2 regions of the Kitasatospora sp. NPDC048296 genome follow, and region 1 is predicted to be linked to the other one. Evidence: predicted binding sites of a transcription regulator. Region 1 holds the regulator's gene; the other holds the start of a gene.

Evidence for each region. Region 1 encodes HrcA, which represses chaperone genes, less so after heat shock. Its sites were predicted from a motif close to TTNGCACTCNGNNNNNCNGAGTGCNAA; they were not measured.
Region 2: the regulator HrcA is predicted to act here: its motif matches at 2,884-2,910, upstream of groL (chaperonin GroEL).

What each region holds. Positions count from the first base shown of each region.
Region 1 covers NZ_JBICZB010000011.1:128,399-134,221, forward strand. Annotated here, with positions in the region: gene ACGF12_RS10080 (DUF3097 domain-containing protein) at 1-603, opposite strand, end outside; gene ACGF12_RS10085 (hypothetical protein) at 801-1,424, shown strand; gene ACGF12_RS10090 (hypothetical protein) at 1,454-2,041, opposite strand; gene htpX (zinc metalloprotease HtpX) at 2,065-2,985, opposite strand; gene hrcA (heat-inducible transcriptional repressor HrcA) at 3,258-4,292, shown strand; gene dnaJ (molecular chaperone DnaJ) at 4,366-5,505, shown strand; gene ACGF12_RS10110 (16S rRNA (uracil(1498)-N(3))-methyltransferase) at 5,584-5,823, shown strand, end outside.
Region 2 covers NZ_JBICZB010000033.1:58,587-64,409, forward strand. Annotated here, with positions in the region: gene ACGF12_RS20715 (glucosyl-3-phosphoglycerate synthase) at 1-54, opposite strand, end outside; SAM riboswitch class I at 199-331, shown strand; gene thrC (threonine synthase) at 349-1,656, shown strand; gene ACGF12_RS20725 (MoaD/ThiS family protein) at 1,685-1,963, shown strand; gene ACGF12_RS20730 (cold-shock protein) at 2,515-2,718, shown strand; gene groL (chaperonin GroEL) at 3,067-4,689, shown strand; gene ACGF12_RS20740 (hypothetical protein) at 4,793-5,143, shown strand; gene ACGF12_RS20745 (IS4 family transposase) at 5,317-5,823, opposite strand, start outside.

The DNA of each region.
Region 1 (5,823 bases):
GTCGATGTAGGGGTGACCGACGACCAGCACCGAGTCGCCGGTGACCTGGGCGGCGATGCGGTGTTCCTTGGTGCCGGGGAGCAGGTGGTCGACCAGGACGCCTAGGCGGCGGCCGGGGCCGGGGCCGAAGTCGGCGACGATCGCCGGGAGGTCGTCGATGCCCCGGAGGTATTCGACGACGACGCCCTCGATGCGCAGGTCGTCACCCCAGACGCGTTCGACCAGTTCGGCGTCGTGCCGGCCCTCGACGTAGATGCGGGACTCGCGGGCGACCCGGGCGCGGGCGCCGGGGACGGAGACCGAGCCGGAGGCGGTGCGGCCGGGCGTGCGGGGCGCCGCCGGGCCGGTGGGGCGGACCAGGGTGACGGCCTTGCCCTCCAGCAGGAAGCCGCGCGGGACCAGGGGGAAGACCCGGTGCTTGCCGAAGCGGTCCTCCAGGGTGACGGTGAACCCCTCGGCGGTCTTCTCGCAGCGCACCACCGCCCCGCAGAAGCCGGTGGAGGCCTCCTCGACCACCAGGTCCCGTTCGGCGGGCACCTCCGGTGCGGGGGTCTGCTTCTTCCACGGCGGGGTGAGGTCCGGTCCGTACTGGCGGCTGCGCATACGGGTGATCATAGGGATGGCGGACGGACCGTCAGAGGCCCGGCGCGCCCCGGACCGGGAACCAGCGGCTCAGGTCCTTCTCCGGCCGCGGGTCGTCCGCCGCGTAATGCCCCTTGTCCAGCCACTCGTTCACCTGCCCCTCGTCCGCTCGGTCCCCCTGCCGTGATGCGCGAGACGGGTGCTGGCATGATCACCGCATGCGCTACTTCCGCTCCCGCGTCGTTCGGGCCGGGATCCGACTTCTTCTCGTGGTCTCCGGAGCGGCCTTCGGCCTCGCGCAGGACAACTGGCCGCGGTACACCGGCGCTGCCGTGGTCGCCCTCGGGGTTGCCTTCGTGCTGTACGTCGTGTCGGAGCTGGAAGGCACCGGGGCCCCCGGGACGGCCGACGCAGCGGACACCACCGCACCGGCCGTCGTGGCGGTCACGCCGACCGGGGCCGCCGACGGTGGGGTGCCGGAGCGGGACGAACCGACGGACGGCCAGGACCTGGAGCTGTGCGACTTCTGCGGCCGGGCAGAGTCCAGGACGGAGGCGCGTTGGGGCATCGACCTGCCCGAGGGGTGGTTGGCCCTGGAGATCGACCGTCGGTCCGCCGAGGTGCTCTACCGGACGTACTGCTCCGAGGAGCACATGCGCCTGGATCTCGCGGGCCCGCTTCCCGCACCGGAACCTTTCCGGGGTGAGTCGTGGGACGAGGTCCCGCGAACCGCCAGGCACCGGCTGACCGATCTGGCCTGGGCCCTGGGGCTGCTCCTGCTGAGCGGTTTCCTGCTGCTCGGGTGCGGGCTGGCGCTCCGGTTCCTCATCGGACTGCTGTAGCGGACGGTCTGCCGGGCCGCCAGGTGAGTTCACTCCTCCATGCCCGGAGCGCCCCAGAGGGGAAACCAGCGGGACAGGTCAGGCTCGATACGAAGGTCGTTCTTGAGCATGTTGGAGATCTCGATCTCCAGAGCGTTGTTCCGCTTCTCCTGCCCACGCTGTTTGCACACCGGGTAGAAGGTGCCGCGCTTGTAGAGGTAGACCAGGGCCAGCGACTGCCCCTCGCCGTTGCGGAAGCAGACCAGCGAGCAGAGCAGCTGCGGCCCGAAGCCGTTCGCCTCCAGCTCGCTGTTGACCGCGTGCAGGTCGTTCACCAGCTCCGGCAGCTCCTCGGGCTGGTGCCGGGCGAGCAGCCAGGAGTAGCCGTAGCCGTCCTTGGAGGCCTCCACCGGTACGCCGCCGCGCTCGGTGTCGGCGTCCAGCAGTGCCCGGACCTGCTGCTCGACCTGGACGAAGGCCGCGCCCTCGACGGCTGCGAAGCAGACCGAGCCGAGCCCGGTGGGGAGGAACCCGGCCCCGGCCTCCAGGGTGAGCGCGGCGGACGGCACGCCGAACAGCTGGTCGAGGTCGGGTTTGACGGGCTTGCTGCGGCCGAACAGGGCGTCCAGGAATCCCACGGTGGTCCTTTCCTCAACGGGAATCAGCGGCCGAGCTGCTCGGAGATCTTCGCCAGCTGCGCCAGCCGCTTCTCCAGCGTCGGGTGGGTGGAGAGCAGCTGGGAGGCGGTCTCCCGGGCGCTCAGCGCGGGGGCGAAGTAGAAGGCGTTGTACGGCTGCGACTTGCGCAGGTCCTCGGTGGGGATGGCCGCGATCTGCCCGGTCACCTTGGTCAGGGCCGAGGCCAGGGCGCTGGGCCGGCCGGTGAGCTGGGCGGCGGCCCGGTCGGCGGCCAGCTCGCGGTAGCGGGAGAGCAGCCGGGTGAGCAGGAAGCTGATCGCGTAGACGACCATCGACACCAGGGGGATGACCAGCGCCGCGATGGCCGTGTTCTGGTCGTTGTTGTTGCGCCCGCCGCCCATGAACCCGCCGTACACGGCGATCCGGGTCATCGCCCCGGCGAGCACGCCGAGGAAGCCGGCGATGGTCATCACCGCGACGTCCCGGTGGGCGACGTGCGACAACTCGTGCGCCAGGACGCCTTCCAGCTCCTCGGGTTCGAGCCGGCGCAGCAGGCCGGTGGTGACGCAGACCACGGCGTTCTGCGGGTTGCGGCCGGTGGCGAAGGCGTTCGGCATGTCGTTGTCGGCGACCGCCACACGCGGCTTGGGCATGTCGGCCAGGGCGCAGAGCCGGTCGATGGTGCCGTGCAGCTGGGGGTACTGCTCCTCGGTCACCTCGCGGGCGCCCATCGCCCGTTCGGTGATCTTGTCGCTGAACCAGAACTGGGCCACGAACAGCCCGCCGGAGATCAGCACGATCAGCGGCCAGGCCCCGCGCAGCAGCGCGATCAGCAGGCCCGTGAAACCGACGTACAGCAGCCCGATCACGAACATCGTCGCGACCATGCGGCTGGTCAGGCCGCGATCGGGCGCGAAACGGGTGTGCTGGCCCGAGCTCGACATCTCTTGCTCCTCCGTTCGCCGTCGCTTTCGATGCTGCCACCCGGACGGCCCCAGGGCACCACCCCCGCGCCGCGAGTTGCGGCGGAAGGGGCCGTGCCCTGGGACTGCGGGCAGGATCACTCCGGCCGGGCCGTTCCTGGGACAGGACCCGGGCCTTACACTGGCAGGTACGGTTTTGGCACTCGTGTGCGCAGAGTGCCAGGGTCGGGGTCCTCCCGGAGCGGCCCGCAGCATCACAGACGGACAACGTGCGAAGACGGAGGTGCGTGCCCATGGCCGGTGAGGTCCGCCAGCTGGACGACCGCAAGCTCGCCGTTCTGCGTGCCATCGTCCAGGACTACGTGGGCACCGAGGAGCCGGTCGGCTCCAAGGCCCTCGTGGAGCGGCACAACCTCGGAGTCTCCCCGGCGACCGTGCGCAACGACATGGCGGCGCTGGAGGAGGAGGGCTACATCCACCAGCCGCACACCAGCGCCGGGCGCATCCCCACCGACAAGGGCTACCGGCTGTTCGTCGACAAGCTCGCCGAGATCAAGCCGATGAGCGCCCCGGAGCGCCGGGCGATCCGGCACTTCCTGGACGGCGCCGTCGACCTGGACGACGTGGTCGCCCGCACGGTGCGGCTGCTCGCCCAGCTGACCCGGCAGGTCGCCGTGGTGCAGTACCCCTCGCTGACCCGCTCCACCGTCCGGCACATCGAGCTGGTGGCGCTGGCCCCGGCGAAGGTGATGCTGGTCCTGATCACCAACACCGGCCGGGTCGAGCAGCGGATGGTCGACTGCCCGGGCACGGTCGGCGAGACGGTCCTGGCGGACCTGCGGGCGCGGATCAACGTCCGGGCCGCCGGCCAGCGGCTGCCGGACGTCCCGGGGCTGCTGGAGGAGCTGCCGGCCACGTTCGAGCAGATCGACCGGCCGACGGTCAGTACGGTCCTGGCGACCCTGTTCGAGGCGCTGGCCGAGCAGAACGAGGAGCGCATCATGCTGGCCGGCACGGCCAACCTGACGCGTTTCGGCCACGACTTCCCGCTCACCATCCAGCCGGTGCTGGAGGCCCTGGAGGAGCAGGTCGTCCTGCTCCGCCTCCTGGGTGAGACCGGGGACGCCGGGATGACGGTCCGGATCGGGCGGGAGATTGCGTACGAAGGGCTGAATTCCACCTCGGTGGTGTCGGTCGGCTACGGTTCGGGCGACGAGAGCGTGGCCAAACTCGGTGTGATCGGTCCGACCCGGATGGACTACCCGGGCACAATGGGGGCGGTGCGGGCGGTGGCACGGTACGTGGGTCAGATCCTGGCTGAGTCGTAGCAAGCAACCGCCGTCAGAATTCTGACGGCGGCGTCCAGTCGCACTACTACAGGCGGAACAAGCGGAGCATTTGGTGGCCACGGACTACTACGCGGTACTCGGCGTCCGACGGGATGCGGGGCAGGACGAGATCAAGAAGGCGTTCCGGCGCCTGGCACGCGAACTGCACCCGGACGTCAACCCGGACCCGAAGACGCAGGAGCGGTTCAAGGAGATCAACGCCGCTTACGAGGTGCTCTCCGATCCGCAGAAGCGCCAGGTCTACGACCTCGGCGGCGACCCGCTCTCACCGGGCGGCGGCGGCGCGGGCGGCTTCGGCGCCGGCGCGGCGGGCTTCGGCTTCTCCGACATCATGGACGCCTTCTTCGGCGCCGCGGCCGGCCAGCGCGGCCCACGCTCGCGCACCCGCCGCGGCCAGGACGCCATGATCCGGCTGGAGATCACCCTGGAGGAGGCCGCCTTCGGCACCACCAAGGAACTCCAGGTCGACACCGCCGTCACCTGCACCACCTGCAGCGGCGAGGGCGCGGCCCCCGGCACCTCCGCGCAGACCTGCGACATGTGCCGCGGCAAGGGCGAGGTCTCCCAGGTCACCCGCTCCTTCCTGGGGCAGGTCATGACCTCCCGCCCCTGCCCGCAGTGCCAGGGCTTCGGCACCGTCGTGCCGACCCCGTGCCCCGAGTGCGCCGGCGACGGCCGGGTCCGCGCCCGCCGCACCCTGACCGTCAAGATCCCGGCCGGTGTCGACAACGGCACCCGGATCCAGCTGGCCGGCGAGGGCGAGGTCGGCCCCGGCGGCGGCCCGGCCGGCGACCTGTACGTCGAGATCGCCGAGACCACCCACAACGTCTTCCAGCGGCGCGGGGACGACCTGCACTGCACCGTCACCATCCCGATGACGGCCGCCGCGCTCGGCACCCAGGTGCCGCTGCAGACCCTGGACGGGCTGGAGGAGGTCGACATCCGGCCCGGCACCCAGTCCGGCCAGTCGATCCCGCTGCACGGCCGGGGCATCACCCACCTGCGCGGGGGCGGCCGGGGCGACCTGATAGTGCACGTCGAGGTGCAGACGCCCACCAAGCTCGACGCCGAGCAGGAGGAGCTGCTGCGCCGGCTCGCCGTACTGCGCGGCGAGGAGCGCCCGTCCGGCCAGTTCGCGCCGGGCCAGCAGGGCCTGTTCTCGCGCCTGAAGGACGCCTTCAACGGCCGGTAGTCGTCCGGGAAGGGGTGCCGGGGGCAGCTCCCCGGCACCTCTTTCGCGTTTCCGTTCCATTCCTGGAGGTTCCCTCTCATGACCGCGCCCGTCTTCGTCGTCGAGACCGAGCGGATCGCCGCCGCCGCGCCCGGGGCGCTGGTGCGCCTGGACGGGGCGGAGGGGCGGCACGCGGCCGCGGTGAAGCGGCTGGCGGCCGGTGAGGCGGTGACCCTGGCGGACGGGCTGGGGCTCGGGGTGGACGGGACGGTCGCCGAGGTGTTCGGCAAGGACGCGATCGACGTCACGGTGGCCGCCGTGCGCCGGGAGCCGGAGCCG
Region 2 (5,823 bases), on a different contig from region 1:
GTGCAGCCAGGACGCCGCCTGCGGGAGGAGTGCGGGGGTCGGTTCGGCGGGCACGGTGAATCTCCTCGGCGAGGTCGGGTGGAACGGGCCATCTCGCGTGACGGACGGTCCCTTTCAGGGTGGACGCCTTCGGATACAGTCTTCGTACAGCGGTCGGACCTTCGCACGCCGGGGTCGCCGCTGAACCACAACTTCACAAGCTCATCCAGAGGGACTGAGGGAACGGCCCGTTGACGTCCCGGCAACCTTCTCGCTCGGCTGTTCACAGGCCCCGGCGGGACAGGTGCCAATTCCGGCCTGTGGCGCGACCGCGCCACGGGGAAGATGAGGAGAGAGGCCTCCGCCATCATGGCTATCGACACTGCCGCACCCTCCCCCAGCCTTCGGCCGGGGGGACCCCCACCGGTTGACCTCGGCCCCGCCGCCGCCCTGTCCTGTCGGGAGTGCGGCACCCGCTTCCCGCTCGGCCCCAGCTTCGCCTGCCTGGAGTGCTTCGGGCCGCTGGAGATCGCGTACGAGTTCGGGAGCGAGCGCGCCGAGGAGCTGCGCAAGCGGATCGAGGCCGGTCCGGCGTCCATCTGGCGTTACGCGCCGCTGCTGCCGGTGCCGGCCGACGTGGCGTCCAAGCCGAACCTGAACCCGGGGTGGACCCCGCTGGTGAAGGCGGACAACCTGGGCCGGGAGCTCGGGTTCACCGCTCCGCTGCACGTGAAGGACGACTCCGGGAACCCGACGCACTCCTTCAAGGACCGGGTGGTGGCCTGCGCCATCGAGGCGGCGCGGGCGTTCGGGTACACCACGCTGTCCTGCTCCTCGACCGGCAACCTGGCAGGCGCGGTGGGCGCGGCGGCGGCCCGGGCCGGGTTCCGGTCCTGCGTCTTCATCCCGCACGACCTGGAGCAGGGCAAGGTCGTGATGGCCGGGGTGTACGGCGGCGAGCTGGTGGGCATCGAGGGCAACTACGACGACGTGAACCGCTTCTGCTCGGAGCTGATCGGGGACCCGGCCGGCGAGGGCTGGGGTTTCGTGAACGTCAACCTGCGTCCGTACTACGGCGAGGGCTCCAAGACGCTGGCGTACGAGATCTGCGAGCAGCTCGGCTGGCGGCTGCCGGAGCAGATCGTCATCCCGATCGCCTCGGGCTCGCAGCTGACGAAGATCGACAAGGGGCTGCAGGAGCTGATCAAGCTCGGCCTGGTGGAGGACCGGCCGTACCGGATCTTCGGCGCCCAGGCCGAGGGCTGCTCGCCGGTGTCGGCCGCGTTCAAGGCGGGCCGGGACGTGATCAAGCCGGTCAAGCCGGACACCATCGCCAAGTCGCTGGCGATCGGCAACCCGGCGGACGGCCCGTACGTGCTGGACATCGCCCGTCGGACCGGCGGGGCGGTCGAGGACGTCACGGACGAAGAGGTCGTGGCGGCGATCCGGCTGCTGGCCCGGACCGAGGGGATCTTCGCGGAGACCGCGGGCGGGGTGACCGTCGGCGTGCTGAAGAAGCTGGTCGAGACCGGTCAGCTGGACCCGGCCAGGGAGACCGTCGCGATCAACACCGGTGACGGCCTGAAGACGCTGGACGCCGTCTCCGACGCCGGGATGACCGCCGTCATCCGCCCGACGCTGGAGTCCTTCCGCTCCGCCGGTCTCGCGTCCGCCTGAACCACCCCCACCCCCCGCTAGGAGAGCCATGAGCGCCAAAGTCCGCATCCCGACCATCCTGCGCACCTACACCGGCGGCGCGGCCGAGGTGACCGCCGAGGGGGCCAGCCTGGCCGAGGTCATCGCCGACCTGGAGCAGAACCACGCGGGCATTTCCGCCCGGATCCTGGACGACACCGGGAAGCTGCGCCGTTTCGTCAACGTGTACGTGAACGACGACGACGTGCGGTTCGCCGAGGGCCTGGCGACCGAGATCAAGGACGGCGCGAACGTCTCGATCATCCCGGCGGTGGCCGGCGGCTGCTGAGCCGTCGCATCCCGCTTCCCGGCCGCCCGTACGTACGGAATTCGACTCTCCGTATGTGCGGGCGACCGCTGGCATTTCGGCGGGAATATTTCCGGGTCAAGTCGGAGTAGAGTGTGGCTCTGCTGGGAACGGGGCTTCCCTTCCGGCTCGCGCGGTGCTTGGCCGGAGGTCGTCCGGTCACTGAGACCGGCTCGCGTCCCGGGCCGTGAAACATGTCAGGCGGATGTCAGAATTCCTGCGAGGGTTTGGGTAATTCGTCCGCTATGTCCGGCATGAAATGCCGATTTCACCCTGGTTTGTTCGTCCTTGTCTCTTGACGGGGCTATGGAATTCCTGGCGGTTGGCCCTGTTGCAGAGGGCGTCGGTCCGGATACATTCAGCGGCGGTCGGCGTAATCGACCGCCCATCGGAAGCCGTTCGGCTTTCTGTGCGGAGGATTGCGGCGTGCACGGCTGCGCCCAGGGGGGGTTCCCCGGGCCGGCCTTCAACCAGACCCGGGCCCGCGACCTGCGGGCACGTGAAGGGCCAGCACAGCACTAGGGGAGTTCGGAATGGCTCAGGGCACCGTCAAGTGGTTCAACGCGGAGAAGGGCTACGGCTTCATCGCGGTCGACGGTGGTGCGGACGTCTTCGTCCACTACAGCGCGATCCAGATGGACGGCTACCGCACCCTCGAGGAGGGCCAGCGGGTCGAGTTCGAGATCTCTCAGGGACAGAAGGGCCCGCAGGCGGACATGGTTCGCGCGGCGGTCTGACCCCTTCCGACTCCAGGAGCTCGGCGCGGCCCACCGCTGGTGGACCTCCTGCTTCTCGACGGGCCCGCACGACACGCGTCGTGCGGGCCCGTTCGCGTTCCCGTCCGTGCCCCGGTCCGCGCTCGCGGACGGGGCTCGACGGCGGCTCGCGGGTGGCCGATTGGGCTTGCACTCGACCACCCGGAGTGCTAATCATTGGCGTTAGCACTCACAGTGTGAGAGTGACAGCGGACCGGGTCGGTGAGGCCCCCGGGAGCGGTAGGGGAATGGACCTCCGCGCACCAGGGCCGTCCGTCGCGGGCACCCCTTGGTCCGAGCAGTCGACCGTGTCCCGGAGGACCACTTCTGATGGCCAAGATCATCGCCTTTGATGAGGAAGCTCGCCGCGGCCTTGAGCGTGGCATGAACCAGCTCGCCGACGCAGTGAAGGTCACGCTCGGCCCCAAGGGTCGCAACGTCGTGCTGGAGAAGAAGTGGGGCGCCCCCACGATCACCAACGACGGTGTCTCCATCGCCAAGGAGATCGAGCTCGAGGACCCGTACGAGAAGATCGGTGCGGAGCTCGTCAAGGAGGTCGCCAAGAAGACGGACGACGTCGCGGGTGACGGCACCACCACCGCCACCGTGCTGGCCCAGGCCCTGGTTCGCGAGGGTCTGCGCAACGTCGCCGCCGGCGCCAACCCGATGGCCCTGAAGCGCGGCATCGAGAAGGCCGTCGCCGCCGTCTCGGACCAGCTGCTGGCCCAGGCCAAGGACGTGGAGACCAAGGAGCAGATCGCCTCCACCGCCTCCATCTCCGCCGCTGACACCCAGATCGGCGAGCTCATCGCCGAGGCCATGGACAAGGTCGGCAAGGAAGGCGTCATCACCGTCGAGGAGAGCAACACCTTCGGTCTGGAGCTCGAGCTCACCGAGGGCATGCGCTTCGACAAGGGCTACATCTCCGCCTACTTCGCCACCGACCTGGAGCGCATGGAGGCGACCTTCGAGGACCCGTACATCCTCATCGCCAACTCCAAGATCGGCTCGGTCAAGGACCTGCTCCCGCTGCTGGAGAAGGTCATGCAGAGCGGCAAGCCGCTCGTCATCATCGCCGAGGACGTCGAGGGCGAGGCCCTGTCGACCCTGGTCGTGAACAAGATCCGCGGCACCTTCAAGTCCGTCGCCGTCAAGGCCCCGGGCTTCGGCGACCGCCGCAAGGCCATGCTCGGCGACATCGCCATCCTCACCGGTGGCACCGTGATCTCCGAGGAGGTCGGCCTCAAGCTGGAGAACGCCGGTATCGACCTGCTGGGCACCGCCCGCAAGGTGGTCATCACCAAGGACGAGACCACCATCGTCGACGGTGGCGGTGACAGCGAGCAGGTCGCCGGTCGCGTGAACCAGATCCGCGCCGAGATCGAGAACAGCGACTCGGACTACGACCGCGAGAAGCTCCAGGAGCGCCTCGCCAAGCTGGCCGGCGGCGTGGCCGTGATCAAGGCCGGCGCGGCCACCGAGGTGGAGCTCAAGGAGCGCAAGCACCGCATCGAGGACGCCGTCCGCAACGCCAAGGCCGCCGTCGAGGAGGGCATCGTCGCCGGTGGTGGCGTCGCCCTGCTGCAGGCCGGTGTCGCCTTCGACAAGCTGGAGCTGGACGGCGACGAGGCCACCGGTGCCAACATCGTCAAGGTCGCGCTGGAGGCCCCGATCAAGCAGATCGCGACCAACGCCGGCCTGGAGGGTGGCGTCGTGGTGGAGAAGGTGCGCAACCTCCCCGCCGGTCACGGCCTGAACGCCGCCACCAACGAGTACGTCGACCTGGTCGCCGCGGGCATCATCGACCCGGCCAAGGTCACCCGCTCGGCGCTGCAGAACGCCGCCTCCATCGCGGCGCTGTTCCTCACCACCGAGGCCGTCATCGCCGACAAGCCGGAGAAGGCCGCCGCGGCCGCCGGCGGCGGCATGCCGGGCGGTGACATGGACTTCTGATCCTGATCGCTTCGATCGGATCGGTTGGTTCCTCGTCCGCGTGGGCGGCTCCCTTCGGGGGCCGCCCACGCGGCGTTTTCGCGTATCGACGGAGAATGGACGGATGGCTGACATCGAGACCGCCCTGCACAACGCGCGGGCACTGATCCTGGCCGACCTCACCGCGCGGGACGTGGCGGACGCCGCCGTCGTCTCGCTGGTGGAGCAGGCCGTCACGCACCGTCGCTGGTGGCTGGAGCAGTGGCCGGACGGCACCGAGTACGTGCTCGGGCTGGTCGCCCAGGACGTCCAGGACGCGCTGCTGGAGGCGTACGGGCGGTGGCCGCTGTGCACCGACTGCGCGGCCGACGGGGACCCGCACGCGCTGAGCGTGGAGCCGGAGTTGGGGCCGGAGCCGCACTGGGTGTGCGGCAAGCACGGCTCGGTGGTGGCGCCGGTGGGGGAGCTGGTCTAGTTCCAACGCCGGTGATTTAAGTCCTGCCCGGTCCGGCGATCGTGACGATGACCGGAGTGGGTGGCGGCCAGTCGCGGTGTTCGGCCCGTTTGAGGGGCCAGTTGGACATCTTGCGTTTGATGACGCGCGGGCAGGATCGCTGACGTCGTTCGGGTAGGAGGCGTTCGCTGATCTCAGCCAGGGTGCGGGTCAGTGCGCGGGTGAGTCTGCCGGGGGGAAAGCGCCGCCTGGGCGGGGACCTGGCGGCGCACGACCCGCAGGCTGCGGGTGAAGGACAGGCGGTCGGGGTCCAGGCCCTCGTGAAGGGCGGCCTGGTGCATCAGCTGCCGGATGGCGTGATGGACCAGGAGGAGCCCGTAGATCTCCTGTTCCACGCCCCATGGGTACTTCGAGCGCAGGACGAGTCTGGGTCCGCGCTGGTGGGTCTTGATCTCGTCCAGCGTGGTCTCGATCTCCCATCGCTGGGCGTAGAGCGCGGCCAGCTCGCGGGCGGGTGCCTGTTCGGGGTCGAGGATGGTGGTGACCAGCCGGTAGACGGTCGCATCGCCGGTGTGGGCCAGGGTGTACTCGACGACCCGCACGGTCACCGGGTTGCGGCGGCTCTTTCGGTCCGGTTCGGCGTGGACGGTGCTGAGGTAGGAGCCGTCGTTCAGGACCCGGACCACGGGCAGGGCGGCGTT